DNA from 3 places in the Fusibacter sp. A1 genome. Region 1 is predicted to be linked to each of the others. Evidence: riboswitches for the same ligand, from Rfam matches in the RefSeq annotation. Region 1 holds a riboswitch; each other region holds the start of a gene.
What was found. A riboswitch is a leader RNA that binds a small molecule or an ion and turns the genes downstream of it on or off. The one in region 1 is predicted to bind cyclic di-GMP.
Positions count from the first base shown of each region.

Region 1 (10,315 bases):
AGGCTTTGTCTCTGGACTGATGATCAGTGTTTTATCACTGCTTATCTTGGCTTCAATTTATGTTTTAGGAAGGAAAACGGATTTTCAAAAGGAACAGAAGGAACTGAAATCTAAAAGGGGACAGCATGAAATTGCTGGTTAATGTGATGGAGAAGATAGAAATTTTAAAGGATAAACTGTTCACACGTCAATTTGTAAGATATCTCATTACTGGATTTTCTGCATTTTTCATCGAGTACGGTTTGTATGTGCTGCTGATTAAGGTGTTGAACGCACAATATATCATCGCTAGTGTGCTGGTTTATTGTGTGATTTTCTGGTTTGTATTTTTAATGAATAGAAAGTGGTCGTTTGAGTCGACAAAGGATATTAGGAAGCAATTGGTGCAATATGGACTGCTGTTCATTTTCAATCTGGTTGTCGCCAATATCGTACTGATGACATTCTTTACAGAGATACTAGGAATCAGTGAATTGATATCTCCACTCTTAAAGATGGCATGTATCGTGATGTGGAATTTTTGGATCTACAAAAATGTAATCTACAAATAGGAGTCAACTATGGATATGGTTAATAGGCATAAGGAACTAGCGATTATTATTCCTGTTTACAATGAAGGAAAAGCGCTGCAAACCAATTTTAAGGAGATTGTGCGCGTACTTGAACAAGATCGAGTGGATTGTCGATTCATGTTTGTCGATGACGGTTCTACTGATAATACCTGGCAGGTGCTGGAGTCCATCGTAAAGGAGTATCCTCAGGCAGAAGCGATAAGGTTTGCAAGGAATTTTGGCAAGGAAATCGCTCTTGCTGCAGGTCTTGACAGCATCGATGCCCAGCTTTATCTGCTTATGGATTCTGATTTGCAGCATCCGCCCGATCAAATAAGACCTATGCTCGAGCTGCTGATTAAGGAAGATGCGAATATCGTGGAAGGCATAAAAATCACTAGAGGAAAAGAGTCCCTATTTTATAGGTCCGTTGCAAAACTATTTTATTGGGTCTTAAACGTAGTCACTCATCTAGATATGAGAAACTCATCAGATTTCAAGCTACTGGACAAACAGGTGGTTGAATCAATAAGACGATTTGATGAAAGAAACCTGTTTATCAGAGGTATCGTAAAATGGGTTGGGTTCAAAACCGTTCAACATCCTTTTCATGTAGAGGAGAGAGTAAATGGAGTCAGTCATTTTTCTACTGCGAAGCTGGCCATGTTGGCACTGAATGCCACTCTCTCTTATACAAGTAAACCACTCTATATCACCATGATCAGCGGGCTTATCTTCTTGTTCTTTGCAATCATCTTAGGAATTCAGACACTGGCTAATTACTTGGTCGGGAACGCATTGGATGGATTCTCAACAGTGATTCTGGTCCTTCTGATCACTGGTTCTATGATTATGATTTCGCTTGGTATTATTGGGACGTATATTTCGAGAATCTATGACGAGATTAAAGCTAGACCGAGGTATATTGTTAAAGACAAAATCCAATGACGCTTGTTGTTTACATAATCCTAAAAGATTTTAAGAGCATATGACTTGTAAACGTAGCTGCCCTGTAATCAAGATGTAATCAAAATTACGACTGTATTGTTGTAAATGGTGGTATAATGTAGTTGAGAGGGTAGTCAAAAGTCGATTCGATTGACCAAAATTATTCTGTAAATCGCAAAGCTGATGAAAATCAGTGTCGCAAAGCTATAGGGTCTAAGGTTCATATGAACTATGACAGCCAGTTTCCAGAGAAAGACTTTGATTGCCAAATAGGTTGTGTAGACCATGTTTGCACACCAGGTATCAGATCTTTTCTCGACAAGGCAAACCAGTTGAAAGATTGGGGCGCAAAACTAGAGGGCCTAAGTCACTTGTGTGATATGGCAGCCAGTCGCCGAAAGAAAAGTTTTTTACTTTTCTTTCCCAAATGTAACAAGGCAAACCCATCGTGAGGTGGGGACGCAAAACTACAGGGTCTTCATAATGAAGATAGCCAGGTGCCGAAGGGAGAGAATTAGATGAAAAGAGTGATTTCTTTATTAACTCTTACACTCATTATCATGACATTGTCCGCCGTTGCTTTTGCAGATGGTGGCATTATCAAGGTCAACGAAGAAATCGGCACAGTAAGCATCAATTATACTGCAACTGATTATTCCGATTTTAAAGTTCTAGTGAAAAAGGGAACTGAACAATATGTTTATAACCTTTATGATTCACAAGAGGAGTTTCCACTTCAAATGGGAAGCGGAGATTACTCAATAGGACTCTATCAACGTGTGGATGGCAACAAATATCGAAAAGTGACTTCTGCTACTGCAGTTGTTACGGTGGATATGATGAAAGTCTACACAGCAAGTATTCAAACCATTAATTGGAAAGAGAATACTAGCGCAGCTGTATTAGCTGATTCATTGACTACGGAAACGATGACAGATCAAGAAAAATTCAATGCAATTTACAAGTACGTCATCAATAATGTAGTTTATGATTATCAAAAGGCAGCTACTGTTGATAGTCGATTTATTCCAAACAACACATTGACGATTGAGAACAACAATGGTATTTGTTACGACTATTCATCACTGATGGCATCGATGTTAAGAAGCGTTGGTGTTCCAACTAAAATGATCCATGGTCAAAGTACCTATACATCCGTGTATCATGCATGGAATGAAGTATATCTCAATGGAAAATGGGTGATCATCGATACTACCGTTGATGCACAGTTGTCAAAAGGTAGTGCGAGATACTCGATTGAAAAATCAATCAACGATTATGTTGGAGTAAAATCATTTTAAAAGGATAAGTTACCCTCTCAGCTATTTTATCTGACAAAGCCGATAAGGCTTTTTTTTTGCCTATCACAAAGATAGCTCATTCGATGAATTAGTGTTATAATGTGACTGCAAGCATAGAGTGATTCAATGGACTTTGGTGAGTCCAAAGACCTATTTAGCGGTTAAGCATGATTATGTTTTATCAAATGTGGTATATATATAATAATTGAAGTCATGAAAGGGGCGAGAAAGATGAAGCGAAAGTTAGTAGTTCTGTTTGTAGTAATGATTGCCGTGTTATCAAGTTTCGCATTTGCAGATGGCATTATTAATTACAAGCCCGATGAAGGAATTGTTAAGATAAATTATACAACAACCGATTATACTAAGTTTAAAATAATCATAAAGAGAGATACGCAGCAGTACATCTACAATATCAACGATAACGATGAATCATTTCCACTTCAGATGGGCAGTGGTTTGTACACAGTAGCAATTTACCAAAATGTTTCCAGTAATAAATATAAGAAAATCACATCAGCCTCTAAGACGGTTACTGTCAATGAAGATGCTGTAAATCTTGCAAGTGTGCAGAATATGAGCTGGGCTGAAGAAATGAAGGCAATCGTTCTTGCAAAAGAACTGATGGCTGATCTTGAAACGGATGAGGAGAAGTTTGATGCCGTTTACGACTATATCATCCGGTCGATCGTCTATGACTATTATAAAGCCTCGACTATCTATAGCAGGTATTTACCTGTGATCGATGTCACTCTTGAAGAAAAGAAAGGTATCTGTTATGATTATTCATCACTGATGGCTTCAATGCTTCGAAGCCAGGGCATAAAGTCAAAATTGATTGAAGGTGAAAGTACTTATACCTCCACCTATCATGCTTGGAATGAAGTGTATTTGAACGGCGAGTGGAAAATCATTGATTCCACAGTCGATGCGCAGCTTTCGAAGATGATGGCCAAATATGACAAATACAAGACTACCACCAGCCACGTTAAAATGAAAAGTTTCTAGTGTATGGTGATAAATTTAGTTAGCCCTTAGAGATAAGGGCTATTTTTTTAGTATAATAAGTCTATGATTATTAACTTATTTAATAGGTATATATGAAATAGTCAGCGGTTGGAGCAACTGTTCTATCAAGTGTTAAAAGGCTAGGATGCTCAAACGAACAAGGAGGATTAGCATGGAAGGAAAATATAGACTAATTACACGAAGTGATTTTGACGGTCTGGTTTGCGCAGTCTTGCTTAAGGATATGGGATTAATTGATGATATCAAATTTGTTCATCCAAAGGATATGCAGGATGGAATCATTCAGGTGACAGAATTTGATATTACGACGAACTTGCCCTATGTTTCAGGTGCTTACCTTGCATTTGACCATCATTTAAGCGAAACAATCAGAAATCAGGAAGTCGCTGAAAATCATATCATTGATCCCAATGCGCCCTCTGCCGCAAGAGTGGTTTATGATTACTATAAAGATAAACATCAGTTCAGGGAGGATTGGCAGGAAATGCTTCTTGCAGTAGATAAGGCCGATTCAGCTCAGTTTACCAAAGAGGATATTCTTGAACCTAAAGGGTGGGAACTTCTGAGCTTTCTGATGGATGCAAGGACAGGTCTTGGACGATTTAGAGCCTTTAGGATATCGAATTATACACTGATGATGGAACTGATAGACTACTGCAGAGACCATACGATCGATGAGATTCTTGAGCTTCCTGATGTGAAGGAACGTGTGGAACTGTATTTCAGATATGAGGACGACTTTAAGAAGATGATTCAGAATCATGCGAAGGTCTACGATGAAATACTTGTAGTAGACTTAAGGGATGTCGATCCCATACTTCCAGGAAATAGATTCATCAAATATGCCTTATATCCTGAGACACAAATTTCAATTCAAGTCATGTGGGGCCTTAAAAAACAAAATACCGTATTCACGGTTGGGAAATCCATCATCAACCGTTCTTCAGATGTGAATATCGGTGAGGTCATGCTTCAATATGGCGGTGGTGGTCACAAGAATGCAGGAACGTGTCAGATTCCGAACGATAAGACAGAAGAACTGCTTGTGGAAGTCATTGGTAAATTAAAAGCATAATATTTGAGGCTGATCAAGACATCAGCCTCTTATTTTGTGTATAATGAAAACGTGAGAAAATTGCGTGATGGATAAGTAAGGTGTTTCACTGTATAGGAGCTGTTGGAGTTCTTATGAATGAAATTATGCGGTTTACTCAAGTGAGTGATTATTGAGGAGGATTATTATGGAGAATAGGTTAATTGAAAGATTTTTAAGCTATGTAAAGATTGACACGCAGTCTAACGAGGATTCTACAACTCAGCCTTCAAGTGTAAAGCAGTTTGACCTGGCGAAGGTTGTAAAATCAGAACTCGAAGCGTTGAAACTAAAAGATGTTTTACTGGATGACAACGGATATTTGACAGCGACTTTGCCTGCCAATATCGAAGGCAAGCACGATGTGGTCGGTTTTTGTGCCCACTTTGACACCAGCCCTGATTTTTCAGGTGAAAATGTTAAGCCGATTATACACAAAAATTATCAAGGTGGCGACATTTACCTCAACGAGCAAACCATCCTTAAACCAAGTGAGTTTCCTTTTCTTAAAAACCATATCGGCGATGATATTATCACAACCGATGGAACAACCCTCTTAGGTGCTGACAATAAGGCAGGGATAGCTGAAATCATTGAGCTTTTACATGTCCTGATCGACCATCCTGCGATTCCACACGGCGAAATAAAGATCATGTTTACTCCTGATGAGGAAATCGGTCGCGGTACGGATGCGGTGAATCTTGACAACTTTAAAGTAGACTACGCTTATACTGTCGATGGTGGTGAGCTTGGAGAGTTGGAATATGAGAACTTCAACGCAGCTACGATGATCGTCAACGTCAAAGGAAGAAATATCCATCCTGGCTCTGCGAAGAATAAGATGAAAAACGCGCTTGCCATTGGAATGGATTTTCACAGGCTCTTGCCACTGACTCAGGCACCTCAATATACGGAAGGGTATGAAGGCTTTTATCATTTGAATGATATGACAGGAAATGTAGAGCATGCCCAGATGCACTACATCATCAGGGACCACGACAAGGAGGCTTTCGAGTATAAGAAGGACTTTGCCTTAAAGGTCGCCGAACTACTCAATAATCAGTATGATGAAGATACGATAAGCCTTGAGATCACAGATTCCTATTTCAATATGAAAGAAAAAATCGAACCTGTGATGCATATTATCGATTATGCTAAGCGTGCGATGGAAGCTGCAGGTGTGAGACCTCTGATCAAGCCGATCCGTGGTGGAACAGATGGGGCAAGGTTGTCGTTTATGGGGATTCCTACACCAAACATCTTCACAGGTGGCTACAACTATCACGGGCGCTACGAAATGATTCCTATCCAGTCCATGGAGAGGGCGGTTGCCGTACTAGTGGAGCTGGTTCAGATTATCGCTGAATAAAGCAAATTGTAGAAATTGTACTACCAAAGATCAGTTCATTGCGAACTGATCTTTTTATTTTTTTTGTCCTTTTGTGATAGCGGTCTCTAGGCTTATGAACGTAAGGAGCTCGTCATCATCTAGTAGTGAAAGGCAAAGCGCTCGATTGCTTGCGGCAAGTTCTTGTTTAGTCTGGTTTTTTGTAGTTCTCAGGGAATGCCATGCTATCTTCTTTTTCCCCAGATAACAGTCGATATCTGCGATACGCTCATTCTGTGCATTGAACTCCAGTACTTGCAGGAGTCTTTTTATCTCTGTTGGATCCTGAAAAGTAATAAATGTCAGAGTATACACTCCGACCGACATCATAGGTCTGACCGTGTCTCTTCCCCAGCCCTCATGAATGACAAACCCAAGGTCTGAATGATCCAGTATAAGGCGGACTCTCCTGTAATGTAAATCATACTGCTCATAAATATCGTAAATCTTTATGGTGCACTCATGCCACTTGTGATGGCCGATTGATGCATTGATGTACTTGAGACGGTTAAGGCTTAGTTTGGACATCACCTCATAGACAGGCAAGGGACAAAAGAGAGCCTTATCATGCAAGCGGTTGAAAGGGACTGAACGCTTAAGGATGTCCTGTGTAAACATGAGGATGGTACCGCTCGCATAGCGCTCATAGAGATCTTGGGGCAATCCGATTTCACCTTCCAGATCATCGATTACCCGCTGGATATACTTGTCTGGTTCACCTACAGTTTTTGCCATGATTAGTTGTGGGGAGACCCTGACGCTAGTGATTTGAGCGGATTCCTTTATGTTCAGTAAGTCGATCAGTAGAGTGGAGAGTTCAACATCTACGAGCATGAGATGCTTAAAATCGAGGTTTTCAAAAGTCAGCAGTGGATGTAGTTCTTCTGCGAAGAGGAGAACGCACATAGTTGGACCCGCGAAGCCGCTGAGCCATTCGAACTTATCTTTGAAATGATCGCAGTAGGCGACCGATCTTATCGGGTTGAAGGTCTCTGTGAGTACGTTGACCGTCTCATGTATGTTATGAGATGCGATGATGAGAAAACTTGCGCCTTTTCTAAATAGAAACATATAAGTCCTCCTAGATTCCTGCTTTGAATTTTTTCATCCTTACATCATCCGTACCAAACGGATAGGATAACCGATAGACTTTTAGCGGATGGAACTCGAAAACGAAAATACCTTCAATCGCATTACTCAGATAAGGGTGGTGGTCAAACTGACTTTTTACCTTTAGGTCATGTCCAAAAAGCAGTAGGTCTGCTTTTGTAGCGTCGATCTTATGCCGGTAGTGGGAGATTCCTAATTTAACTCCCTCAATCGTAGGATAACACATGTCCTTAAATAGTTGGTCGCTGCCGAATAGCTTGCCAAGCGTATCAAAGTCGTCATGGTTGCCCTTGGTGATAAAGAGTTTTGCCTCGCAGGAGTTGAGGATGGAGGCAAGTGCCTTTACCTTGCGCTGATAATGGATAAGTTTCGACGGGTGAAGTTCAAGTTTTATGTTGTCGACCAAATCTCCTGTATGGACGATATAGGTTGGATTGATGAGTGCGATGATATGCTTAAGACTTGCGTAGGTCATCGTTGGCGTATCAGAAATATGAAGCAGTCTGATTCCTTGGTCGAACAATTCTGAAGGTATGGCATATGGATAGTGCAGCCTGTGCAGAAAACGATTGGTCATGGTAGGTCTCCTTTAACCCATTATATCAAATTAACAGTAATTGTGATGAGATATTGCATCCTGCTCGAAGAGGGTGTATACTAATCGTAAGAACATACGTTCGCTATAAAGGAAGTGATCTGATGAGCATTCAACATAAAATCGCATTACTGGCAGAAGCGGCTAAATACGATGTCTCCTGTTCGTCGAGCGGCAGCCACCGCGCGCCTGAAAAGGGGAAACTAGGACATGCGTCACCACCAGGGATCTGCCACAGCTGGGCGGAGGATGGGCGCTGTATCTCACTGCTGAAAATTCTGTTGTCAAACGATTGCGTCTATGACTGCGCCTATTGTGTGAATAAGTCCAGTAACGCGACTGAAAGAGTCACGTTTACTCCAGAAGAGTTGGTGAGGCTGACGATTGGATTTTATCGACGAAACTATATTGAAGGACTATTCATCAGCTCGGCGGTTGTGATCAGTCCCGACCATACCATGGAGCAGATGATTGAAGTGGTCAAAATCTTAAGGGAACGTGAAGGGTACAACGGATATATCCACATGAAGGGGATACCCGGAGCCGACCTGAAGCTCATCGAAAAAGCCGGTCGATATGTGGATAGGATGAGCTTGAACTTGGAACTGCCAACGACAAGAAGCCTGCAGCTGCTGGCACCGCAAAAGACACGGAATGAGATATTGCTTCCTATGGATTATCTAAAGGGCCGTATCATCGAATCGAAGCAGAGCAGAATGGGTGACATTTTCGTTCCTGCCGGACAGACAACACAGATGATGGTGGGTGCTTCCGATGATTCGGATTATGAAATTATGACTTTAGCCGAGGGAATGTATGGGACGCGAGCGATGAAAAGGGTCTATTACTCGGCGTATGTCCCCATTTTTCAAAATGAAAAAAACTTACCTAGCACACTCACATCACCCCTTTTACGTGAACACAGACTTTATCAGGCCGACTGGCTCTTAAGGTTCTACGGCTTTGGTGCGAATGAACTGTTAAGTCCCGACAGGCCTAATCTTGATATCACGATCGACCCCAAGGCGTTCTGGGCGATCAGCAATCTGAATCTATTCCCTGTGGAGGTCAACAAGGCCTCGCTTGATACCCTTTTGAGGGTACCGGGGATAGGACCCATATCCGCGAGAAGGATCATGCAATCAAGAAGATTCGGTCCTCTCACATATGAGGGGCTTAAAAAGACTGGCGTAGTGCTCAAGAGAGCCAAGTATTTTATTACATTAGGTGGGCGATATTATGGGTCCGGCGAATTTGAGCCGACAGCGATTAGGAATCAACTGATTGTCTCCGATTCGACGATAGGCGGGAAGAGCATCAATCAGCTGTCCCTTCTCGATGCCTATGCTCATACCATGCCTGAGCTGATAAAGGGGTAAAGATGATATTGATCTATGATGATACCATTGAGGGGTTGATGACGGCGCTTTACTGGTCCTACCATTACAAGACCCATGAGATTTGCAGCATGTCCTCTTACGAGCCCAAGTTGCTCGATGTGCCTGAATATATGGTCACGGACACTCATCTTGCTTCAAAAATGATGGGGCGCATAAGAAATCGATTTGGAGAGCGTACTGCCGAAAAAATTCTGTATGCTTTCTTGTCCGACCAGGGAGATGTAGGCAAAATCATCAGGGTTTTTCTCGATTATGCGGTTACTGTCACCGGAGCAATCGAGGATTACAGTCATGACTGTGTGTATCCCTTACTAGCGCTTTCTCGAGCGGTAGAAAGAGAAAGTCATTTGGTCGTGGGACTCTTGAGGTTTGAACATCTTAAGTCCGACGTATACTATGCGGCTTTTGAGCCGACATATGATATTCTAAGTGTGCTTACTCCTCATTTTGAAAAACGATTGTCCGACCAAGTGTGGGTAATCCATGATGTCAAGCGTGGTAAAGCGGTGTTTTACGATACCCACGAAAGCTGGACGGCGCCACTTGACAAGCAGATGGCCCTAGCACTGCATGAGAATGAAGAAGCTTTTCAGAACTTATGGAAGAAGTACTATGAGCATATCGGGATCAAGGAAAGACGAAATCCCAAATTGAGAATGAACTTCATGCCCAAAAAGTATTGGAAGCACCTTACAGAACTAAAAAATACGAAGTCGTGACGGTTTGAACGTAGCGGCTTTGTTTTATGTGGTTTTTAAAGGGTATCTTCAAGAAAAGGCGAAGAGTTAGGTAGGTGGATTTCAAACTGCCTGCTTGAGTTGGATTGGAGGCTGTTTTGAGTATATTCGCAGCAATAGATATCGGATCACATGCGATCAAGATCAAAATTGTGGAGCATAAA
Region 1 covers NZ_QQWI01000016.1:30,420-40,734, reverse strand. The annotation lists gene DWB64_RS17680 (YfhO family protein) at 1-142, shown strand, start outside; gene DWB64_RS17675 (GtrA family protein) at 126-551, shown strand; gene DWB64_RS17670 (glycosyltransferase family 2 protein) at 561-1,499, shown strand; cyclic di-GMP riboswitch class I at 1,663-1,749, shown strand; cyclic di-GMP riboswitch class I at 1,812-1,898, shown strand; cyclic di-GMP riboswitch class I at 1,926-2,004, shown strand; gene DWB64_RS17665 (transglutaminase-like domain-containing protein) at 2,018-2,800, shown strand; gene DWB64_RS17660 (transglutaminase family protein) at 3,032-3,808, shown strand; gene DWB64_RS17655 (exopolyphosphatase) at 3,981-4,904, shown strand; gene pepT (peptidase T) at 5,071-6,291, shown strand; gene DWB64_RS17645 (hypothetical protein) at 6,346-7,380, opposite strand; gene DWB64_RS17640 (metallophosphoesterase) at 7,391-7,996, opposite strand; gene DWB64_RS17635 (putative DNA modification/repair radical SAM protein) at 8,119-9,393, shown strand; gene DWB64_RS17630 (TIGR03915 family putative DNA repair protein) at 9,396-10,133, shown strand; gene DWB64_RS17625 (hypothetical protein) at 10,250-10,315, shown strand, end outside.

Region 2 (10,315 bases), on a different contig from region 1:
GATCAGTTTTATCGCACCAAAAGTGGTAGGCGGCTACGCAGCCAGTTCACCGGTTGGCGGAATCGGTGTCGAGAACATGAGCGATGCGACCTACTTCGACCTGATAGAGGTCAAGCAGATTGAAGACGATGTGATGGTTCGTATGAAAGTGAGGAGGTGAGCGATGTTTACAGGACTTATTGAAGAAACCGGGATTGTAAAAAGAATGAAAAGAGGAAGACAGTCGATCGTACTGACCATTGAAGCAAATAAGGTGCTAAGCGATGTGAAACCGGGGGACAGCATTTGTACAAACGGCGTCTGCCTGACGGTGACAAGCCATACGGATAAGGAGTTTAGCGCGGATGTCATGCCGGAAACGATGGATAGGACCAACTTCAAGAGCCTAACGGTCGGAAGCTATGTCAACCTTGAAAGGGCGATGCTTGTAGGAAGCAGGTTCGGAGGTCATATCGTATCGGGACATATCGACGGTACGGGTGCGATCGTTAAAAGAATCGATGATGACAACGCACTCAGACTGACGATCACAGCCGGTCCTCAGGTTTTAAGGTATGTGATTGAAAAGGGATCTGTGGCCATAGACGGAATCAGCCTCACAGTGACAAGTGTGAGTGATAGAGACTTTGAGGTTTCTGTCATACCGATGACGGCAAAGGAGACCACACTGCTTGACAAGGGTACTGGAGACATGGTGAATCTGGAATGCGATGTGGTAGGAAAATACATCGAAAGGTTCGCTACCTTCAAGACGGCAGAATCACGTATTTCGATGGATTTTTTAAAAGACTACGGATTTTTATAAGGAGTATGCACATGGGGTTCAATGCGATTGAAGAAGCAATTGAAGACATCAAAAAAGGTAAGATGATCGTGGTTGTAGACGATGAGGACAGGGAAAACGAAGGCGACCTCTTGATGGCCGCCCAGTTCGCGACGACAGAAGCGATCAACTTCATGGCGACACACGGCCGTGGACTGATCTGCATGCCGATGGAACCTGAGAGGCTCACAGAACTTGACCTACATGCGATGGTGAAGAAGAGTTCAGACCCAAAAGAGACCGCCTTCACCGTGTCTGTGGATCATGTGGATACCACAACAGGGATCTCAGCCGGAGAACGCGCGCTGACCATACAAAAGCTGATAGCAAAAGAATCCACAGGAGCTGACTTTACAAGGCCAGGCCATATCTTTCCACTTAGAGCCAAGGCGGGAGGCGTATTGAAGCGTGCAGGGCATACAGAGGCAGCTGTAGATTTTGCAAGACTTGCGGGGCTTGATCCGGCGGGTGTGATCTGTGAGATCATGAACGACGACGGATCGATGGCAAGGGTAAATGACCTTGAAAGCTATGTGCTAAAGCATGACCTTAAAATGGTGACAATCGCAGACCTGATCGCCTACAGGCGTAAGAACGACAGCCTGATCGAGCGGGTTTCAGAAGCTGATATGCCAACGGCATACGGAAGCTTTAGAATGATCGGCTATGTCAACAAGTTAAACGGCGAACATCATGTAGCCCTTGTAAAAGGGGAGATCACCAACGAGCCGACGCTGATAAGGGTACACTCCGAGTGTCTCACAGGAGACGCTTTCGGATCCTTAAGGTGCGACTGCGGAGATCAGCTTAGCTCAGCACTTGCCGCGATAGAGAAAAACGGAAAAGGAATCTTGCTCTACATGAGACAAGAAGGCCGTGGTATCGGTCTTATCAACAAGATCAAGGCCTATGCGCTTCAGGATCAGGGCATGGATACCGTTGAAGCCAATCTGGCACTCGGGTTCGATGAGGACCTAAGAGATTACGGTATCGGAGCACAGATTCTTCAGGATCTTGGCGCGCATAACATCAGAATGATGACCAACAATCCTAAAAAACTATCCGGTTTAAGGGGCTATGGCATCAACGTGGTCGAAAGGATCGGCATTCAGATGAATCACAATGAAAAGAACGCATTCTATTTAAAGACCAAGCAAGAAAAAATGGGACATCTACTAAAATTCTAGGAGGAAACACATGAGAATCTTTGAAGGGAATTTAATCGCACAAGGCAAGAAGTTCGGTATCGTGGTTGGAAGATTCAACGAGTTTATCGGATCAAAGCTGCTCGGTGGAGCGCTAGACACCTTAAAACGACACGGTGTCAAAGAGGAAGAAATCGAAATCACGTGGGTGCCTGGCGCCTTTGAAATACCGCTGATCGCAAAAAAGCTTGCTGTATCGGGCCGCTATGACGCGGTAATCACGCTAGGCGCTGTGATCAGAGGGGCGACACCTCACTTTGAAGTGGTATCGAGCGAGGTATCAAAGGGCGTTGCGAGCGCATCCCTTGATACGGGTGTACCGATCATCTTTGGAGTACTGACGACCGATTCGATTGAACAGGCCATCGAACGTGCGGGAACAAAGGCGGGTAACAAGGGTTCTGAAGCCGCTGCCACTGCCATCGAGATGGCAAATCTCATGTCAGAAATCCAGCATGCTTAAAAGGAATATCAAAACCCTGTACTTCGATTACGACGGCACCCTACACGATTCAATCGCTGTTTATGCGCCTGCTTTCAGAAAGGCGTTCGATTATCTGGTCGAGCACGGCTACGCAAATGAAAGAAGCTGGGCTGATGACGAAATCGCAAAATGGCTGGGATACAACAAAGAAGCCATGTGGCAGGCCTTTATGCCTGACCTTCCAGAGGCTTTAAAGCAAGAAGCCGGCATGTTAATAGGCACAGAAATGAACAGACGAATCGAAAAAGGCGAGGCGAGGTTATACAAGCATTCGCTTAAGGTGCTCCGTTATTTGAGGCAACAGGGCTATCGACTTGTCTTTATCAGCAACTGCAGCGACGGCTATATGCAGGCTCATAAAAAACAGTTTGGTCTGGATGACTATTTTGATGAGTTTATCACTTCACAAGCGTATGATTACCTGCCTAAATGGCAGATACTGAGTATCCTAAGAGGGAATCAGCATGAAAATGCCCTCATGATAGGTGACCGTTGGATGGACATGGAGGCAGGTATTAAAAATAATATGCAGACGATCGGTTGCAGGTACGGGTTCGGGACTACTAAAGAGCTTGAAAACGCCACTGTGTTGATAGATGATGTTGGGGAATTGATGGGAATTTTGTGATTGGTGATTGGTAATTAGGTGCTAAAACGACAGTTCTTGCGAACTGTCGTTTTTTTGTTAGAAAATAGTAATTCCGTTTACGATGATTTTTTCTGCAACGGCGTGTAAGTCAAATGGATGCCTGTCCCAAATGACGATATCTGCATCTTTGCCAACTACTAAACTACCGATTCGGTCGTCCACTTCTATGATTTGTGCGGGGTGGAGGGTGATCGCTTTTAGGGCTTCTGCTTCACTCATGCCCGCTTTAACGGCAAGGCTTGCGCACATGGGTAGGTATTCTAGCGGAATGACAGGGCTGTCTGTCATTATGGCTACTTTGACTCCGGCTTGTTGGAGTACACCTGGTGTAACAAAGGACTTTTCATTCAGTTCGAATTTTGATTTGTTCCCAAAACTAGGACCGACAACGGCGCTAAAGCCTTCTTTTGCAAGATCACTAGCGATCAGATGACCTTCTGTACAGTGTTCTAGGGTCAGGTTGACATCGAACTCCTTAGCGATTCTTATTGCAGTAAAGATGTCGTCCGCACGATGCGCATGTGCCTTTAGCGGGATTTCTTTTTTTAGTACGGGTAACATCGCGTCCAGTTTCATGTCGTAAGTCGGCAGTTTTGACACATCGCCTGCTGCGCTTTCGATTTTCACCAGATATTCCTTGGCTTTAGCTAAGGTTTGTCGAAGAAGAGCCGCTGTTCCCATTCGTGTGGACGGCGTGATTTTTTTGTCGGCATACACTCTTTTAGGATTCTCGCCAAATGCGCATTTCATCGCCATGTTGTCACGGATGACCATATCATCCACTCGGTGACCGTGCAGCTTCATGACAGTAAAGGTTCCACCAATCACGTTTGCGCTGCCAGGGCCAGTACAAGCAGTTGTCACCCCGCCCTTTAAGGCCAGTTCGAAGGCCTCATCCCTTGGATTGATCGCATCGATCGCCCGCAGATGCGGCGTGATCGGATCGGTTGCCTCATTGCCGTCAGAACCTTCAAAGCCAATACCTTCTTCCCACATGCCGACATGGCAATGCGCGTCGATAAATCCGGGGAATACGAGTTTTCCTGCTGCGTCGATGACTTCTTCGCGCGCTTTGGGCTTTATGTCCTTAGCGATTTCAGTGATTTTATCACCTGTCACCCGTAGATCGGTTGTTTCTAGAATTCCATTTTCAATGGTGTAAAGTGTGCCGTTTTTTATAAGCATGGTAAAACCTCTCTTTTAATCTTTCTACAGTATAGCATAAAAAGGGCACATGATATGATTACATGCGCCCTTTGATCGTCTGCCTCATCTGCTTGAAACCCATAATGACAATCCAAACGTAGGCGATTGTTTTTGGAATCATAAGCATTCCGATCCATGAATAGGTTTTTGCCCAGAGTACGACGGGAACATAAAACCCGAAGGACAGTGTGATGGCGAGCCACATGAACTTGAAAATAAGATCGCTCTGTTTTTTAGCCTGCTGATAGAAGAGCACGAGTATGATTGCTCCCATGATGGCAAATGGAAGGTTTCTGTAGATTCCCCAGCTAACCGGTTGATAAAAGTTGAACCAGTCATTCTGTGGGAATAGGCAAAGAACGATTCTAATGACAGCAAGTGAGTAGATAGTCATTGAAAGGGTCTTTGACTCCTGTACCCGGTATTTTTCAATCCAGATTCTATAGAGTATGACATAAAAAACGGTCATGGTGATCGAGGTGACGAACTTACCAAAACCAAGTGCTGTCGCGTTTGCTTCTAGACCGGTTGTGAAGAGTGCGTAGGATCTTGGTACAAGATGAAAGGCGTCACCAAAACCGAGAAGCAAGGTCATCGCACCGAATAGGCGATTCATCTTGTTTTCTTTGGTATGGCTTAACATGATAAGACCTAAAGTAATGACTGTTGAAAGGTAAAGTACATTAAAAATGGTTTCCATGATTGCTTGCATAAGAGCTCCTTTTATACTTAAATTACACAACAGTGTGTAATTTAAGTATAAAACTCTAGATACCAATTGTAAAGACCCTTCTTAGTGAAAGAGTAGGTGGTAATTCAATCAAGGAAATATCCCATTAAGGCCGACAAGACGTTCAGAAAATTGAGAAAGGTTCAAAAAAAAAAGCAAATCCCTAACAAATTAGTGTTTTTAATGCTTAAAAATGAGTTATACTGTACGGGAGTCCAAAATCGAATAATGAGCAAATCAACTGAAAGGTTGAGACGCAAAGCCATGGGTCTAAGGTGTTTAAGCTATGATTGCCAGGTTGCCGTTAACTATAATGATGAGCAGCCTAATTGGCTGCCTTTTTTGTTTTAAAGGGTCAATGATTGCGCGATTCGGAAAGTGTGATAAGAAAATGGATACACTAAAAACAAGCGGGAATCGGTTACGACCGATTGTGTGTAGCGGGAGGATGTAATGCGTAAAGTCATTCATGTATTTTTGATACTTTTACTGGCCAGTTCAGTAACTTTTGCAGCTGGTAGTCCATCAAATTGGTCGAAAGAGTCACTTGATTCCTTGTCATCGTATCAAGTGTTAAGGGATTCTGCATTTGACAACTATCAAGGTGATATCACTAGAGAGCGATTTGTGTATCTGTCGGTCAAGCTTTATGAAGAGATCACCGGAACTCAGATTGTGGTCAATCCCGAAATAAAGTTTACCGATACGACAGATGAAAACAGTTTAAAAGCTGCGACAATTGGAATCACTACAGGTGTGGGTGACAATCGGTTTGATCCGAGCGGCTCACTGACAAGAGAGCAGCTTGCGGTATTCATGGTGAGAACCCTTGAACTAGCTGGAATCGAACTTGCAGAGGGAACCGTACTGTTCGAAGACCATGCTCAGATCAGCTCATGGGCACGGTCAGCAGTGTATAAGGCGAAAAACAACGGCATACTTTCCGGAGTAGGAGACAACAGGATCGCACCAGGCAGTCCCACAAGCGAAGAACAATCCTTGGTGGTATTCAAGAGGATATTGGACGCCCATAGTCCTAAAACCTATGGTGCAAGCCTTCCTGTTGTAGAGAAGAAAAAGCTTACAACTACTGAAATTGCGTCGCTTTCAGGTAGCCTAGTCAAGTTACATGTAAAAACCTACACGGGAGAGAACTACTTAGGCAGCGGATTCTATTATGAATCAGGTAAAATCGGAACAAATCTTCATGTGATCGACCAAGCGCAGACCATTGAGATAGAACATGAAGATGGTTCCATCTATAAGGGAAACGTCTACATAACGGGGTATGACATCGATCTGGATTTAGCTGCGCTACAAATTGAGGACACATCCGTCACACCGCTAACTGTAAAACAAGAACTTGATTTACAAAAAGGCCAGAAGATCTATACGATAGGCAGTCCTCAAGGGCTCATCAACACCTTGTCTGAAGGAATCATTAGTTCGATAAGGGAAGTAATCATTCAAATTACAGCACCTGTGAGTCCAGGATCTAGCGGTGGTGCTCTATTGGATGAGTATGGTGAGCTAATCGGAATCACAACTTTTTTAGTTGAAGGTCAGAACCTTAACTTTTGCGTACCGGTGAACTTGTTCACTTCGATGGATAAATCCAAAATGCTCACTATAGATGAGTTTACAGCACTAACCAATCCACAGACTAAAGCACCGACGAATGTGACCATAGCGGCACTGTCGAATACATCTATTGAAGTGACATGGGATAAGGGTGATGCGGACTATTATATGGCCTTTTTAGGAGTAAAAGGTAATGAATGGGCGGCAATCAACAACGAGGCGGGCGAAAACTACTGGGTGCTCGAGGACGAGTTAATTGATGGATTAACCGTGGAAGGTATTCATTCTGATAGAGAAGTCAAAGTTGCTATCTTAGCGGTTAAGGATGGAGTCGCATCGCAATATAGTTATTCCGAGGTGCTAAAGCTTGAAGCCTTCAACTTGTATCAGATACAGGATGGTCTCAAAGAGGAATACGGTGTCATCACTCTTGGAGAGGAAGAGATCCATATTAAAAGGTTTCACATTGAAATCTTTGAATACATGCGAACCAAAGAAGTAAGCATTGTTGCAAACATTGCTGATGACAGCGTAGAGAACTTCATGCGTCTGTTCGACGAATATGAGTTTGAGTTAGTGGCTTTAGGAGCTCAAATCGCAACTGAAATCGAAATCGAAACAGGTATATCGACATCGCTTACTATGAAGTACTATCGCTTTAGCAGCGAGAAGCCGACAGGATTCGGTAAGAACCTTTTGGAATATGATTATCTAATGTTTGATCCCAATGAAGAAGAGTGGCATCTTAGCTATCCTTTCTTTGAGGTGACCTCGATCAGAGACGATGGTTCGTTTGGTTATTCGAAGTGGAAATAAGCGAGCTGGTCTAGGGGGAAGATTAGATCAAAGGTGATGGTTGTCACCATAAAAGAATACTGCTACTGATGTGAAGTTCTCTTTCTAACCCAAAGAGAACTTTTTTACTTTTAGCATCCTTTTTCCATTAATGAACTTCCTTATATTAAATTATTCTTAAATTCCACTCATCTGGGTATTGTTTTTTTATAATAAAGAAAAGCGGACAGAAGATAAGGAGGTCTACGGATCGATATGGATAAAAAGCGGATCGCACTGATTATGACAGCGGTTTTAATTGCACTAATGGCAGGTATTTGGATGCTAAACAGAGAGAAGGAAGGCACTGGGCAAGAAGTGCAAATCGAATTGCCGCCTGATAGGGTGGATATTAGCAAGGAAGCGGTTGACATCCTGAGCGTCGAGGCCTTGGATGCAGTTGACGGATTGATCAGTGAGGATACTTCGTTCTTGGTGACCGCGGACACAGAGATTGACGACGGGTATCTTGCAACCTTCTTGTCAATCACTCCGGCAGTGGAGTATCAGGTCGAACGCACAAGCGACTTGAGTGTGCTGATCAAGCCCGTTGAGCCTCTTGACGCCGGAACGGTCATTAAGTTCAGGCACAATAACAAAACCCGTACTGCAGGCTGGTCTTTTGAAGTCGGCGGTAACTTAAAGGTGGTTGGGACCTATCCGGCGAGGCATTCAAGCAGTGTTCCGCCTAGTTCTGGAATAGAAATCTCGTTTTCGCAAGTAATTGACGAAAGCATTTTGGAGTTCATCACAATAGAACCTGAAATTGAATATTCCCACAGAATCGACAAAAATACCTTGATCCTGATGCCTACTTCGCTTGACTTAGGATGCACCTATCAGGTGAAAGTAAGGGACGGGTTTATAAGCCAGGTCGGTAGTCTCTTGGCGTCCGGTTACGCGTTTGACTTCACAACGGGAGAATCCGGAAATTTCGGATATGAACAAGCGAAGATGAGTCTTGTTCTTGAAGGAGATGCTGCCGTGCTCGAGGTTCCTTACGAATGGATGCCCTCGCCTGAATCGGTTCAGCTTTACAGGATGGATGAAGAAGGCTACCGGAAAGCCACTGCGAACTACCTAGCAGACAGTAAGTACTATTCGCATCCCGGCAAGCGAATGGATGAATCTGTACTAGAGCCTATAGATGGTGTTGAAGTCAGCGCATTTGAGAGGAGCTATTCAATCTTTGGTGTCCTAGACGGACTCGACAAGGGGTATTACCTTGCCAAGTTCAGTGCTCGTTCAAACACGTACTATCAGTTTTTCCAAGTAACGAATCTAAACATCTATATAGAAAGCACGGAAGATGACGCCCTGCTATGGTGCATCGATACTGAAACAGGTCAAATGATAGACAGCGCTAAAATAATTGTAGACGGAGCGCTTACAGGTGAAACCGGATCTGATGGAACAGCTTATGTCGAACTTGACTCTACAGATGCTGCTATAGTTGTGGAGACAACAGATGAGCGTGTCCATTTGCCTTATAGGTTCAATCGGAACTACTACTGGTATGATTACTCCTCAAGTAGTGATAAGAATGAAACTCCAAAGGGGCACTATTTCCTTTACTCGGACAGATCGGTATACCAGGACGGCGATATGGCATCCTTCTTTGGCATGGTCCATCTTTTAGGTCAGGAAAACCCGGCGTCTGTGGAGCTTGTACTCTTTAACGACCATCGTGAAGAAGTGGATAGGATGACATCGCAGGTGAGCGACTTCGGCACTTATGGCGGTAGTTTTGAGCTGAATAAGCGTTCGGAGTACAGGTATGAACTGGAGGTGACTGCTGGTGAGGTTGTACTCGACACACTAAGTGTCGGAATTTCAACCTATGTGAAACCCGAATTCATCATCACAACCGAACTTGAAAAAGAAGTGCTGGGGCCAGGTGAATCGACAAGACTCTATGGAACGGTGACCTATTACGACGAAACTCCCACAAGCCTTTTTGAACTGAATACCTACAGCGGAAAAGGCTACTGGGAGCGTGAGTTGGGATCTGAGAAGATCGTCACCGACACGACTGGCAGTTATGATATCCAGTATACTCCCAAGTACTGGTACGAGACTTCAAAACCCTTTATGTTTATGGTAGAAACCACGAATAAGAAGGCTGAGAACACGGATGTAGCTGACCATGACATGGTGCAGATTTTTCCATCTGAGATTATTCTTGATGCGACCAGTCAGGTAAATGAGAATGAGGACCAGCTTATAATCGAAGTTACCAGCCATAAGCTGAAACTTCCTACAAAGCAGCTCATGACAGACGACAGCAAACTCTATTCAGGAGAACCGCTTGATATTCCAATACACGTGATAGTTGAAGAAACCTACTACGAAGCCATAACGCTAGGCACAAGTTACAATCCGCTGACTAAAGAAATGGAAACAAAGTATGATTATAGTTACCGAAGAGCGGTCGTTTATGATGGGTCGCTTATCACAGAAGACGGACTGTCGACGATCGGCATAGACTATGTGCCAGGTCGAAACTACTCTGTTAAGGTCACGACGATGGACACACCAGATCATATGATCCAAGCGAACACTTATGTATATGGTACACATGGTTATATCGAAAGGTATGAGGCTGCTCCGAGGTTCAAAGCACTGGACAGTGTGAAGCTCAATGAGCGATTCACACTTGAACTCGACTTGCCTGAAAACGTACTTAAAAGCAGGTCCGCCACAAAGGAAAAGACGCTATTTGTAGTCTATAAGAACGGTTACAGGGAACATCAGGTCAACAGAGGCAGTACTTATTCCGAGGTGTTCACCGAAGAGGATGTAT
Region 2 covers NZ_QQWI01000001.1:217,757-228,071, reverse strand. The annotation lists gene ribD (bifunctional diaminohydroxyphosphoribosylaminopyrimidine deaminase/5-amino-6-(5-phosphoribosylamino)uracil reductase RibD) at 1-160, shown strand, start outside; gene DWB64_RS00950 (riboflavin synthase) at 164-805, shown strand; gene DWB64_RS00945 (bifunctional 3,4-dihydroxy-2-butanone-4-phosphate synthase/GTP cyclohydrolase II) at 817-2,010, shown strand; gene ribE (6,7-dimethyl-8-ribityllumazine synthase) at 2,021-2,491, shown strand; gene DWB64_RS00935 (HAD family hydrolase) at 2,484-3,140, shown strand; gene DWB64_RS00930 (amidohydrolase) at 3,198-4,346, opposite strand; gene DWB64_RS00925 (hypothetical protein) at 4,405-5,079, opposite strand; cyclic di-GMP riboswitch class I at 5,319-5,403, shown strand; gene DWB64_RS00920 (trypsin-like peptidase domain-containing protein) at 5,551-7,494, shown strand; gene DWB64_RS00915 (Ig-like domain-containing alpha-2-macroglobulin family protein) at 7,729-10,315, shown strand, end outside.
Region 2: linked by a shared signal. The riboswitch ahead of DWB64_RS00920 (trypsin-like peptidase domain-containing protein) and the one ahead of DWB64_RS17665 (transglutaminase-like domain-containing protein) in region 1 are both predicted to bind cyclic di-GMP.

Region 3 (10,315 bases), on a different contig from region 1:
GGATGGGGTATCGAGAAGCCGGGTTCAGAAATGGATCAAGCAGGGAGCGATCACCACACAGACGGGAAAATCCATCAAGAAGAATTATATCCTGACCTTAGGCGATACCATCACAGTGGAGGTTCCTGAACCTGAAGTTTGGAAAATCGAGCCCGAGCAGATGGAGCTTGAAATCATCTATGAGGATAGCGATGTGATCGTTGTGAACAAGCCCAAAGGTCTAGTCGTTCATCCGGCGCCCGGAAATTATACAGGCACCCTTGTGAACGGCCTGATGTACCATATAAAGGACCTGTCGGACATCGGCGGCGTCATAAGACCTGGGATCGTCCACAGGATCGACAAGGATACCACAGGGCTTCTCATGGTCGCAAAGAACAATAAGGCGCATGAGTCCTTATCGGCTCAACTGAAAGACCATAGTGTCGAGCGAAGGTATTACGCGATCGTGCACGGAGGATTTTCAAACGATGCGGGTACGATCGACAAACCCATCGGCAGGCATCCTAAAAACAGGCTCAAACAAGCTGTCACAGAAATCAACAGCAAGCATGCCATCACCCACTATGAGGTGATTGAACGTTTGCAGTCCTATACGCTGATCAGCTGCAGGCTGGAAACAGGAAGGACCCATCAGATCAGAGTGCATATGGCGAGTATCGGCCATCCGCTTCTGGGTGACCCTTTGTATGGGGTTCGTAAAGAAAAGATGAAGCTTTCAGGGCAGCTCCTGCATGCTGAGACCTTGGGTTTCGATCATCCGACAACAGGAGCCCGAATGGTGTTTCAGGCGCCGCTGCCTGAGCGATTTGTAAATATACTAGAAAAATTGAGGTAGACAAATGGACTTTAAAGCTCAAATACTCGATGAAAAAGGAATAAAGCGTGCTTTGACAAGGCTTGCTCATGAGATTATCGAAAAGAACAAGGGCGTCGACGACGTCGTTCTCGTCGGTATTCTTTCCAGGGGTGTGCCGATCGCCTATGAGATTGCCGATCAAATTGAGAAAATTGAAGCGGTCAAAGTCTCGGTCGGCTCGATTGACATCACCCTCTATAGGGATGACCTATCGGAAGTCTCAGAAGACGCCATCGTTTCAGAAACGGCGATCGATGTAGATTTGAAGGATAAGACCGTCGTGCTGGTGGATGATGTTATTTACACAGGAAGAACGGTCAGGGCGGCGCTGGATGCCGTCATCGACAGGGGAAGACCCAAGTCGATCCAACTTGCCGTCTTGATCGATAGGGGCCACCGTGAACTCCCGATTCGTGCCGATTACGTCGGGAAGAATGTTCCGACAAGTAAAAAGGAAAATATTCACGTGAAAGTCAAGAGTATCGACGGCGAAAACGCAGTCGAGATTTACGAGTAGAAATAGGATCTGAACCCAATAGAAAAGCACTAAAGTCTTCTGACAAGACTTTAGTGCTTTATTTGACTTCAAAGCGTGATTGCGACTGTGACTTAATGATGGAACGATTGATTTCAAGAATCTCTTTCAGCGTATGGACTATTTCCTCCTCGTACCAGATGCCGATGTGACGACTGAGATCATCAAGGGCATCCGAGGGGCTCATCGGCGACTTGTATGGTCGCTTGGACACCATCGCGTCGAAACTGTCGACTACCGCTATGATCTTGGCTTCAATTCTTATTTGATCATCTTTAAGACGGTTGGGATATCCACTGCCGTCAAGACGTTCATGATGCTGCAAAACGATGCTTGCGATCTCTTTGCTGTCTATGGTTTTCAGTATTAGGTCATGCCCGTCCTGCGGGTGCTTTCTCATGATCTCGAACTCCTGATCAGTGAGTCTCGACGGTTTATTCAAAATCACATCAGGGATATTCACTTTTCCTATGTCGTGAACTTTTGCCGCATGACCTACATTGTGAATTTCCTTATCGGACAATCGCATCATTGTCGCAATCTGAACAGCCAGATTGCCGACAGCGTTGCAGTGGTATTCCGAATAATGATCTTTGGCTTGAATCTGATGGATAAAATGGTAAATCTCATTTGTGGTGCTCGCCTGTTGGGTGAAAAACTTCGATTCTCTGATCATAAGCAATTTTGTCGGAGTGATGACGCTTAAATGATGGGTTTCTGTCAGATTCTTGAATGTGATGCGTTGACCGCTTGTAATCACTTTTCTCTCGTTTGTATGAAAAAGAGTGCCTTCTTGCACAATGATGACATTAAGCGCATCTTTCGATTCATAGGGCTGACAAAGAATCGATTTACCGGCGTGTATGTTCGATTCGAAAATTTCTATGTTGTCATCTTGAACCAGTAGTTTAAATGTACCGGCAAGATTATCAAAGGTTTGAATACTCTCGCATTCCTTATAGGTTAAGAATCCATTCATAATTGACCTCTTGGTTGTGCAAGTGAACAATAGGTTCACAAGTGAAGCGCATGGAAGGCTTTGCTTTGCCGACACGTTAATCTACCATGCTATTCTGCCATAAGTTGTAAGTAAGCAATCGGTAACTTAATAAAAATACCATACTAGGAATAATTGTCAAGGGAAAACACCTTATTTTGTAGGAATCAAGAAGAAGCAGATGCTAAACATAGCGGACCCTGACTTGCGATCAAGTACGCGGCATGGTGGCTTTGAAATAAAAAAGACAAAGTTCAGGTGAACTTTGTCCATAGTAAATTGCTCGATCGTGAATCTTTAACCCAAATCAATTTGCCATGCTGGCGATTTGATTGATCTTTGAAAGCACCTCATCCGGTGTGAACGGCTTTGTGATAAAGTCCTTCGCGCCTTTTTTAATGGCTTCGAGCAGAAACTGGGGCTGACCGCATGCGGAGACCATACATACTTTGACGGATGGATCGACTCTGATCAGCTCCTCAAGGGCCTCGATACCTGTGACCTCAGGCATGGTGATATCCATGGTGATGATATCCGGCTTGAGTTCGTGGTACTTTTCGATAGCTTGTGCTCCATTTGACGCTTCCCCCACCACGTTGTATCCGTGGCTTACAAGAATGTTCTTAAGCATCATCCGCATGAACGCTGCATCGTCCACAATCAATATGTTTTTCATTCTTACCTCCATCTTGACATAAAAAAAACATCCCGAAAAGACGTCAGTATTTCGGTAGCTTGACGATCATAGATTTCTCCTTAGACTCACAGCTTTGCGTCTTCACCTTTCGATGAGTTTGCCTTTTTCATGTATTCAGTTAAACTTATAGGTATAGGGTACTATCCTTTGGAAGGCTTGTCAATGAATTGTCATGGTGCTCTAAATAAAAATTTATTGATATGGCTTTGATAGTTTATTCGATGATGAAGTTATTGGGTATGGATTGGATATACCGCCTTAGGAGGTGACCGCGTGAGAGTCTTCTTTGCGCTTACGATAACACAAGCATGTAAATATAAGCTGCATGACGCCTGTAGAAAAACGACAAAGGACTGTAAAAGGGGTAAGTTCACAAGCTGTGACAACCTGCATCTGACACTTGCCTTCATCGGTGATGTGACAGACGATGAAGTTGAGAGGCTCAGCGTCCTGCTTGATGAATTCGATGTTTGTAAGCCGGATCTCGTGGCAGCTTCCTTTGGCCAGTTTCATAAAAAAAACAAAAAAATTCTGTGGATAGGAGTTGAAGAGAATCAGACGCTCCTTCGCTTGCAAGGTGAGTTGAATTTCAGACTCAAACAGGCGGGTTTCAGAGTAGAGGCGATGCCTTATGTTCCCCACATCACATTCGCAAGAGGTGTGGTCCTAGACGAGGATGTATCCATGAGACACTTCAGCCCCATTGAAGTAACGATCAGCTCCGTCGCGCTCATGGAAAGCGTGCGTGTGGATGAAAGGCTGGTCTATAGGGTGGTGAAAGAAAAAGGTTTTACAGACAAGTGAAAGAACCGATTTAGGGTGTGAGACTTGAAAAGCAGGTAAACACCATTAACATATCAAGGGAGGATAAACTTGAAGATCATTGAAGAAGTAAAAGACCTGTATCAGATTATTGAGCTGACACCGTTTAGAAAAACCGAAGGTGTCATGTTCGACTTGTTTCCACTCGACGCACTACCTAAGATCGATTCAATCGACCGTGTGCTCCATCAAAAGGATGCGGTATCGCCGGGTCCTACGATGGGTGTTGCGAATCCCTGGTACATGCACCCGGATCAGGCGGACAACCTCATCGTCCTTTACGGCAAGCGAGAAGTGGAAATTTACACGAAAGAGCATGGACGGGTTGAACACTTTACCGTCTTACCCGACAAGATCTATAAAAACGACAAGCTGATATTTGAAGGCGGAGCCGTACTTGTATGGCCGCGGCACGTATTCCACAGGATAAAAAGCGGTACGCTGGGGTCTGCATCCATCAACTTCGCAGTCCACTACGAAGGATTCGATATCAAAACGAACTTCAACATCTATGACCTGAACACAGAGACAGGGCAGTACACGCTATTGAGAGAGGGTTACAAAGACCAGTTCTAGAATAGGGGCATGTCAAAAAAAAGAACTGGAAATACCCTTGACATTATTACTAGTTAGTGATATATTTAATCCATGGAAAACAAACCGAGCAAATACGGAGCAGTAAGTGAATTGAATTTAAAACTGGTGGTAGCACTGCACAGGACGATTCAAAACGATGAGAGGTCCTTGTCGGCACGACTTTCAGAATATGACCTTACCCTATCTCAATTCGGTGTGATGGAAGCTTTATATCACAAAGGCCCGATGAAGATATGCGAGATCATTGAAAAGACGCTGTCTACAAGCGGCAACATGACCGTTGTAATCAAGAATCTCGAAAAGAGAGGCTACATCAGCCGGGATCGTGACGATGAGGACCGCAGGGCATTTGTGATCAGACTTAAGGAAAAGGGGCGGACCATTATCGCCGAAGTCTTTCCCAAGCATCTTGATGACCTAGAAGACGAGTTTTCGAATCTGAATATCGAAGAGAAGAATGAGTTGCTCTCCCTGCTTAAAAAAATGAATGGTGTTGTATAGCACCACTTTTTTTAAAGATATATCACTAATTAGTACTAAAAACCCGTATTTGATTCGTCAACCAACATCAATAGGAGGATTCACCATGAAAAAAGTATTATTTATAAAAGCAAATCCAAAAGCATCCGCACATTCCTTTAGTCTGGACGCAAGTGAGAACTTCATAAAAACCTATCAGGAAATCAATCCCACGGACGAGGTGGTGGAACTTGACCTTTATAAGCTCGATATTCCATTTATCGATGAAGATGTCTTTAACGGATGGGGAAAACTGGGCGAAGGAGTCGACTTTAGCGATCTGACAGATCAGGAACAGTACAAAGTGGGAACAATCAATCAGTTTACAGAACAGTTTATGGGTGCAGACAAATACGTCTTTGCCACTCCGCTTTGGAACTTCTCACTGCCACCTAAGATGAAGGTCTACATCGACACGCTGATGGTCGCAGGAAAGACATTCAAGTATACTGCTGAGGGTCCTGTGGGACTGTTAAACAATAAGAAGGCGCTTCATGTGCACGCATCGGGCGGAATTTATTCAGAGGGTCCCGCAAAGGCCATGGAGCACGGGGACAGCTACTTGAAGACCGTCCTAGGATTCATGGGCGTCATGGACATCGAGTCGGTGCTTCTTGAAGGTACAAACATGGCCACAGACGGCGGCGCATCCATCAAAACGGACGCTGCTGAAAAACTGGAACAGCTGGTGAAAAGTTTTTAAGGGAAGTGCGATCATTAAAACCACACTAAGAAGTTCCCATAACAATGCATCACTCGGCTAATCATCTTTAGTGGTCGTCTAGCTGCTGGGTTTCATTTGAACATGTATTTTAAGGCGCTCCGCTCCAACTGCAAGGAAACCTTTTTAGGTGATAAAAGGTTTGCCTTGCAGTTGGAGCGGAGCGTCTTTTTTGTTATATGCAGTTGTTAAAGATAAAAAACTTTTCAGATAACTTCAAACGTGATATAGTGTTAGATTGGTAACGGTAGTTTTGTTGATTACGATAATTGATTCATATAGATGATAATAGAGTACAGTTAATTGGCACGACGCTTGAAGTTGAGGAAGAGGAATGAAGATGAGTGATAAAAACACACAAAAGACAATAGAAGTGATGAAGTTCAAGGACTTCGAACTGGACAATCAGATCAAAAGGGCCCTTAGCGAACTGGGTTTCGTTTATCCGCTGGAAGTGCAGCAACAGACGATTCCTAAGATACTTGAAGGTGTGGACCTGATCGTACAGTCTCAGACGGGTAGTGGTAAGACGGCAGGTTTTGCGATTCCTATCTGTGAGAAGATCGATGTGGAGCTTGAAAGCCCTCAGGTGCTTGTGCTGACTCCAACCCGTGAGCTTGCCGAACAGGTTAAGGGCGACTTTAGCGATATCGGAAGATATAAGGGAATCAAGTTCAGCGCCATCTACGGTAAGCAGCCCATGGATGTCCAGCGTAAAGAACTGAAGAAGAACCCTCATGTGATCGTCGCGACACCAGGTCGTATGATGGATCACCTGCTGAATAAGAATGTAAAACTGAAAGACATCAAATATTTCGTCATCGATGAAGCGGATGAGATGCTTCTGATGGGCTTTAAGGATCAGATCGAAGCGATCATCAAGAAGATGCCTTCTGAAAGAGTGACGCTCCTCTTTTCTGCGACGATGCCTGAAGAGGTAAAACACATCAGCCAGCTTTACATGAACAAGCCGGAGAGCATCGAGATCGAATCAGAAGTCTCGACCCATACCAAAATAGAGCAGATCTACTACGCGGTGGACGGCCTAAAAAAAGTGGACTTCATGAGAAAGATGATAAAGCATGAGGACCCGAAGAAGTGCATCATCTTCTGTAACACGAAAGATCAAGTGGATAGTCTCTTCGACATCATGAGAAAATACCACAGAAAGGTCTGTGCGGTTCATGGAGGCATGGATCAGGGCCTGCGTATGCAAAAACTCAAGGAGTTCAAGCGTGGAGAATACACCATGCTGATCGCCACAGATGTTGCAGCAAGAGGTCTTCATGTACAGGGGCTGACTCATGTCATCAACTACGGTGTTCCCTTTGAGAATGAGAACTACGTGCATAGGATCGGTAGAACCGGTCGTGTCGATGAGAACGGTATCGCCATCACCATGGTCATTCCAAGTGAAACCGCTAGATTCATCGCGCTGCAAAAGTTTTTAGGTTATGAAATCCCTTGCAAGGGCGGTCATGTGGAAAGAAAAGCGCCGCAAAACACGAAAAGAAGAAACGGACCGGAGCGTTATAAGGCTACAAATCGCAAAGGGGCAACAATACAACTGAATGTCGGAAGCGCCAATTCTAGATTGAGAACCGGAGATATCCTAGGTGTGCTCAGAAATATCAAGGAAGTCAGCGGACAGGATATCGGCAAGATCGAAATGAATGCCAAGTTCACCAATGTGACGATATTCGATGGCAAGGAAAGCATCATCATCAAAGCGCTTCAAACAAAGAAAATCAAAGGTCAGATTTACCGTGCGAAAAAAATTCAATAGGATGATGGCTTAAATAAATCGCTTTGGTAGTATGCCAAAGCGTTTTTTTGTTTATAATTGAGTAAGGCAAAGTAGTGAACCTATGAGTTGATTCGGTGGAGGGCGTATGAATCGTGTAGAAGAGACCACGGCTTTTATCAATAAGATGTTTTTCGGTAAAAAGGATAAATACGAGATCATGTTCGGCTGCGCCCATCTGATAGGAGTGGCGGGATTTGCAGAGTTGCTTGCGATGAAACGCGGTCTTGACAAAGAGATTTGCAAAATCGCCGGACTCCTTCATGACTATATCACCTATGAGACCGGCGATAGCGAAGCGCATGCCAAGCGCGGATCAAAAGCCGTCTATGGCTATCTGGACGAGATAGGCGGATTTTCTGAGGATGAAAAGCTGCTTATCTCTTCGATGATAAGAAGACATGGTGCGAAACGCAAGGTGGATGGAGCCTATGAAGAGGTTTTGAAGGATGCCGATACCTTGTCGCATTACTTCAACAGTCCTGACAACTGGCTGGCTAGTAAGGAAACGGACCGGTTCACTGCGCTCTGTATTGAACTGGGATTTAGTGTAGATGGTTTTAAATCGCGATAAGGGGAATGAAGCTTGAGAATCGGAAAACTACTGAGCAATGCGGGAATCTGTTCGAGAAGAGATGCCAACAGGCTGATTGACGAGGGTAGGGTCTATGTCAACGGGGAGAGGTGTATTCCAGGAAAATGGGTGGAATGGACCGATGAGATCCTACTTGACGGCGAGCCCGTCAAAATGCTTGAAAGGATCTACATACTGCTGAACAAACCTAAGGGCATCCTTTGCAGCTCCAACAGGAGCCTTGAAAACAATATCATCGACTATTTGAATTACGACGCTTTTGTCTTTCCTGTGGGGCGTCTTGATAAGGAATCGGATGGCCTTATCTTGATGACAAACGATGGAGAACTCGCAAACAGTGTGCTAAGGGACGAATATGAGCATGAAAAGGAATACCTTGTGAGTGTCGACAAGGAGTTTGACGACGACTTTCTAACGATACTGTCCGGCGGAGTTGAAATATTCGGGACGATGACACGACCATGCACCGTCATCAGGGTCAGTCATGACACCTTTAGGATCATCCTATCACAAGGCATCAACCGTCAGATCAGAAAAATGTGCAAGAAGTTCGGCTATGAAGTGACCAGACTAAAAAGGATCAGGATCGTCAATATGAAGCTAGGCGACCTGCCCACAGGTGAATGGCGTTTTGTGACAGCTGAGGAGCTAGAGAAGCTAAAAACGATCATAGGAATACAATCATAAAAAAAAGTTGACTGCTCAGTCAACTTTTTTCATGTTCAGTATCTTATCTTCATCCGGTGTCACATAAATGGTCTTGTAATCCTCATAGATTACCATACCTGGTTTTGCACCGCTTGGTTTTTTTACGAATTTGACTTCGGTAAAATCTACAGGAACCTGCGATGAGTACCTGGCTTTGGAGTGGTAAGCAGCAATTTCCGCAGCCTCGATGATCGTCTGGTCGTCGATATCCTCAAACTCGGCCTGTATGATCACATGGGATCCCGGAGTGTCTTTTGTGTGCAGCCAGATATGCTCCCTAAAGGATTTTTTGAGGGTCAGCTCGTCGTTTTGAAAGTTGTTTCTACCGACGAGGATGGTTACGCCCTCAGAAGACTCATAGCGGTGGGGAGGCAGCTTCTTCGCTCTTTTTTGCTTCTTACTATAGATTTTTTTAACAAAACCTGTTTCCATGAGCTCTTCTTTGATCTCTTCGATATCATCAGGTGATTCGGCCTGATCGAGCAGAAGACGTACATGGTCGAGATAGCGTATTTCCTCATCCGCGATTTCGATAAACTTTTGTGCCTCTTCGAGGGTGGTTTTAGCCTTGTTATATCGCTTGTAGTAGCGCTGGGCGTTCTCGTTCGGACCTCTGGTGACATCAAGCTCGATCTCCAAGTCCTCGTTGGTGTAGTAATTGAAGACGGTGATGGATTTCATGCCCTTCCTGATGGCATGAAGGTTGGCGGTCAAAAGCTCACCCCTAAGACGCAGCGCTTCAAGTTTTCCTGCTTCAATCAGATCGCCTTCGAGGTTTTCGACCTTCTTACGGAGCTTGTCAAGATGCAGGTCGACGAGCTTGATCAGGTGATTGGACTTTTGACTTACGCGGTTTGTATCTTTTTTTGTGTGATAGTAAGTAATCAGCGCCTCGTCAAAATCCGTCGTAAAGCGTTCCTCATAACCAAGCGATCTGTAATGGGTAAGGGGAATGCTTGAAAACTCCTTATATGTGCCGGCGACGAAGTACATGTAGACGCCATTTGAGCGCTTGACCTGTTCGATATGGTCGATGAACGACGCATAGAGTGGGTCGATATCTTCTTTTTCAAGTGAAGCCGTGTCGGTCTTGCTGTCTATTCCGGCCTGATGAGTGATGCTGCTGGCAAGCGAGGGGCTTATTCCTTCAAAGGTCAGGTAAAGCCATTTGAAAACAGGCAGCTTCACATCGGAAAGCTTCTCTGAGAAACTTTCCCTATCTGTTTTAAAAGTAGGTGCTTTAGTCGAGGGTGGCAGGGTATATCTTACTCCAGGACCCATGGGTCTTGTGCTCATGGATAGTCTGATTCGTTTGATGCTGTCAACGACGGTCTGGTTTTCATCTAAAAGCATGATGTTGGAGTGCTTTCCCATGATTTCAATCTTTAAATGCTTGATGACGATATCGCCCAGTTCGTTTCTAGCGCTGATGTTGATCGTCACAATCCTTTCAAGACCGTC
Region 3 covers NZ_QQWI01000002.1:44,915-55,229, forward strand. The annotation lists gene DWB64_RS02180 (RluA family pseudouridine synthase) at 1-838, shown strand, start outside; gene pyrR (bifunctional pyr operon transcriptional regulator/uracil phosphoribosyltransferase PyrR) at 843-1,376, shown strand; gene DWB64_RS02190 (HD-GYP domain-containing protein) at 1,435-2,373, opposite strand; gene DWB64_RS02195 (response regulator) at 2,699-3,067, opposite strand; cyclic di-GMP riboswitch class I at 3,118-3,200, opposite strand; gene thpR (RNA 2',3'-cyclic phosphodiesterase) at 3,362-3,892, shown strand; gene DWB64_RS02205 (hypothetical protein) at 3,962-4,486, shown strand; gene DWB64_RS02210 (MarR family winged helix-turn-helix transcriptional regulator) at 4,559-5,008, shown strand; gene DWB64_RS02215 (FMN-dependent NADH-azoreductase) at 5,094-5,729, shown strand; gene DWB64_RS02220 (DEAD/DEAH box helicase) at 6,088-7,533, shown strand; gene DWB64_RS02225 (HD domain-containing protein) at 7,640-8,125, shown strand; gene DWB64_RS02230 (pseudouridine synthase) at 8,138-8,833, shown strand; gene DWB64_RS02235 (NFACT family protein) at 8,849-10,315, opposite strand, start outside.
Region 3: linked by a shared signal. The riboswitch ahead of DWB64_RS02195 (response regulator) and the one ahead of DWB64_RS17665 (transglutaminase-like domain-containing protein) in region 1 are both predicted to bind cyclic di-GMP.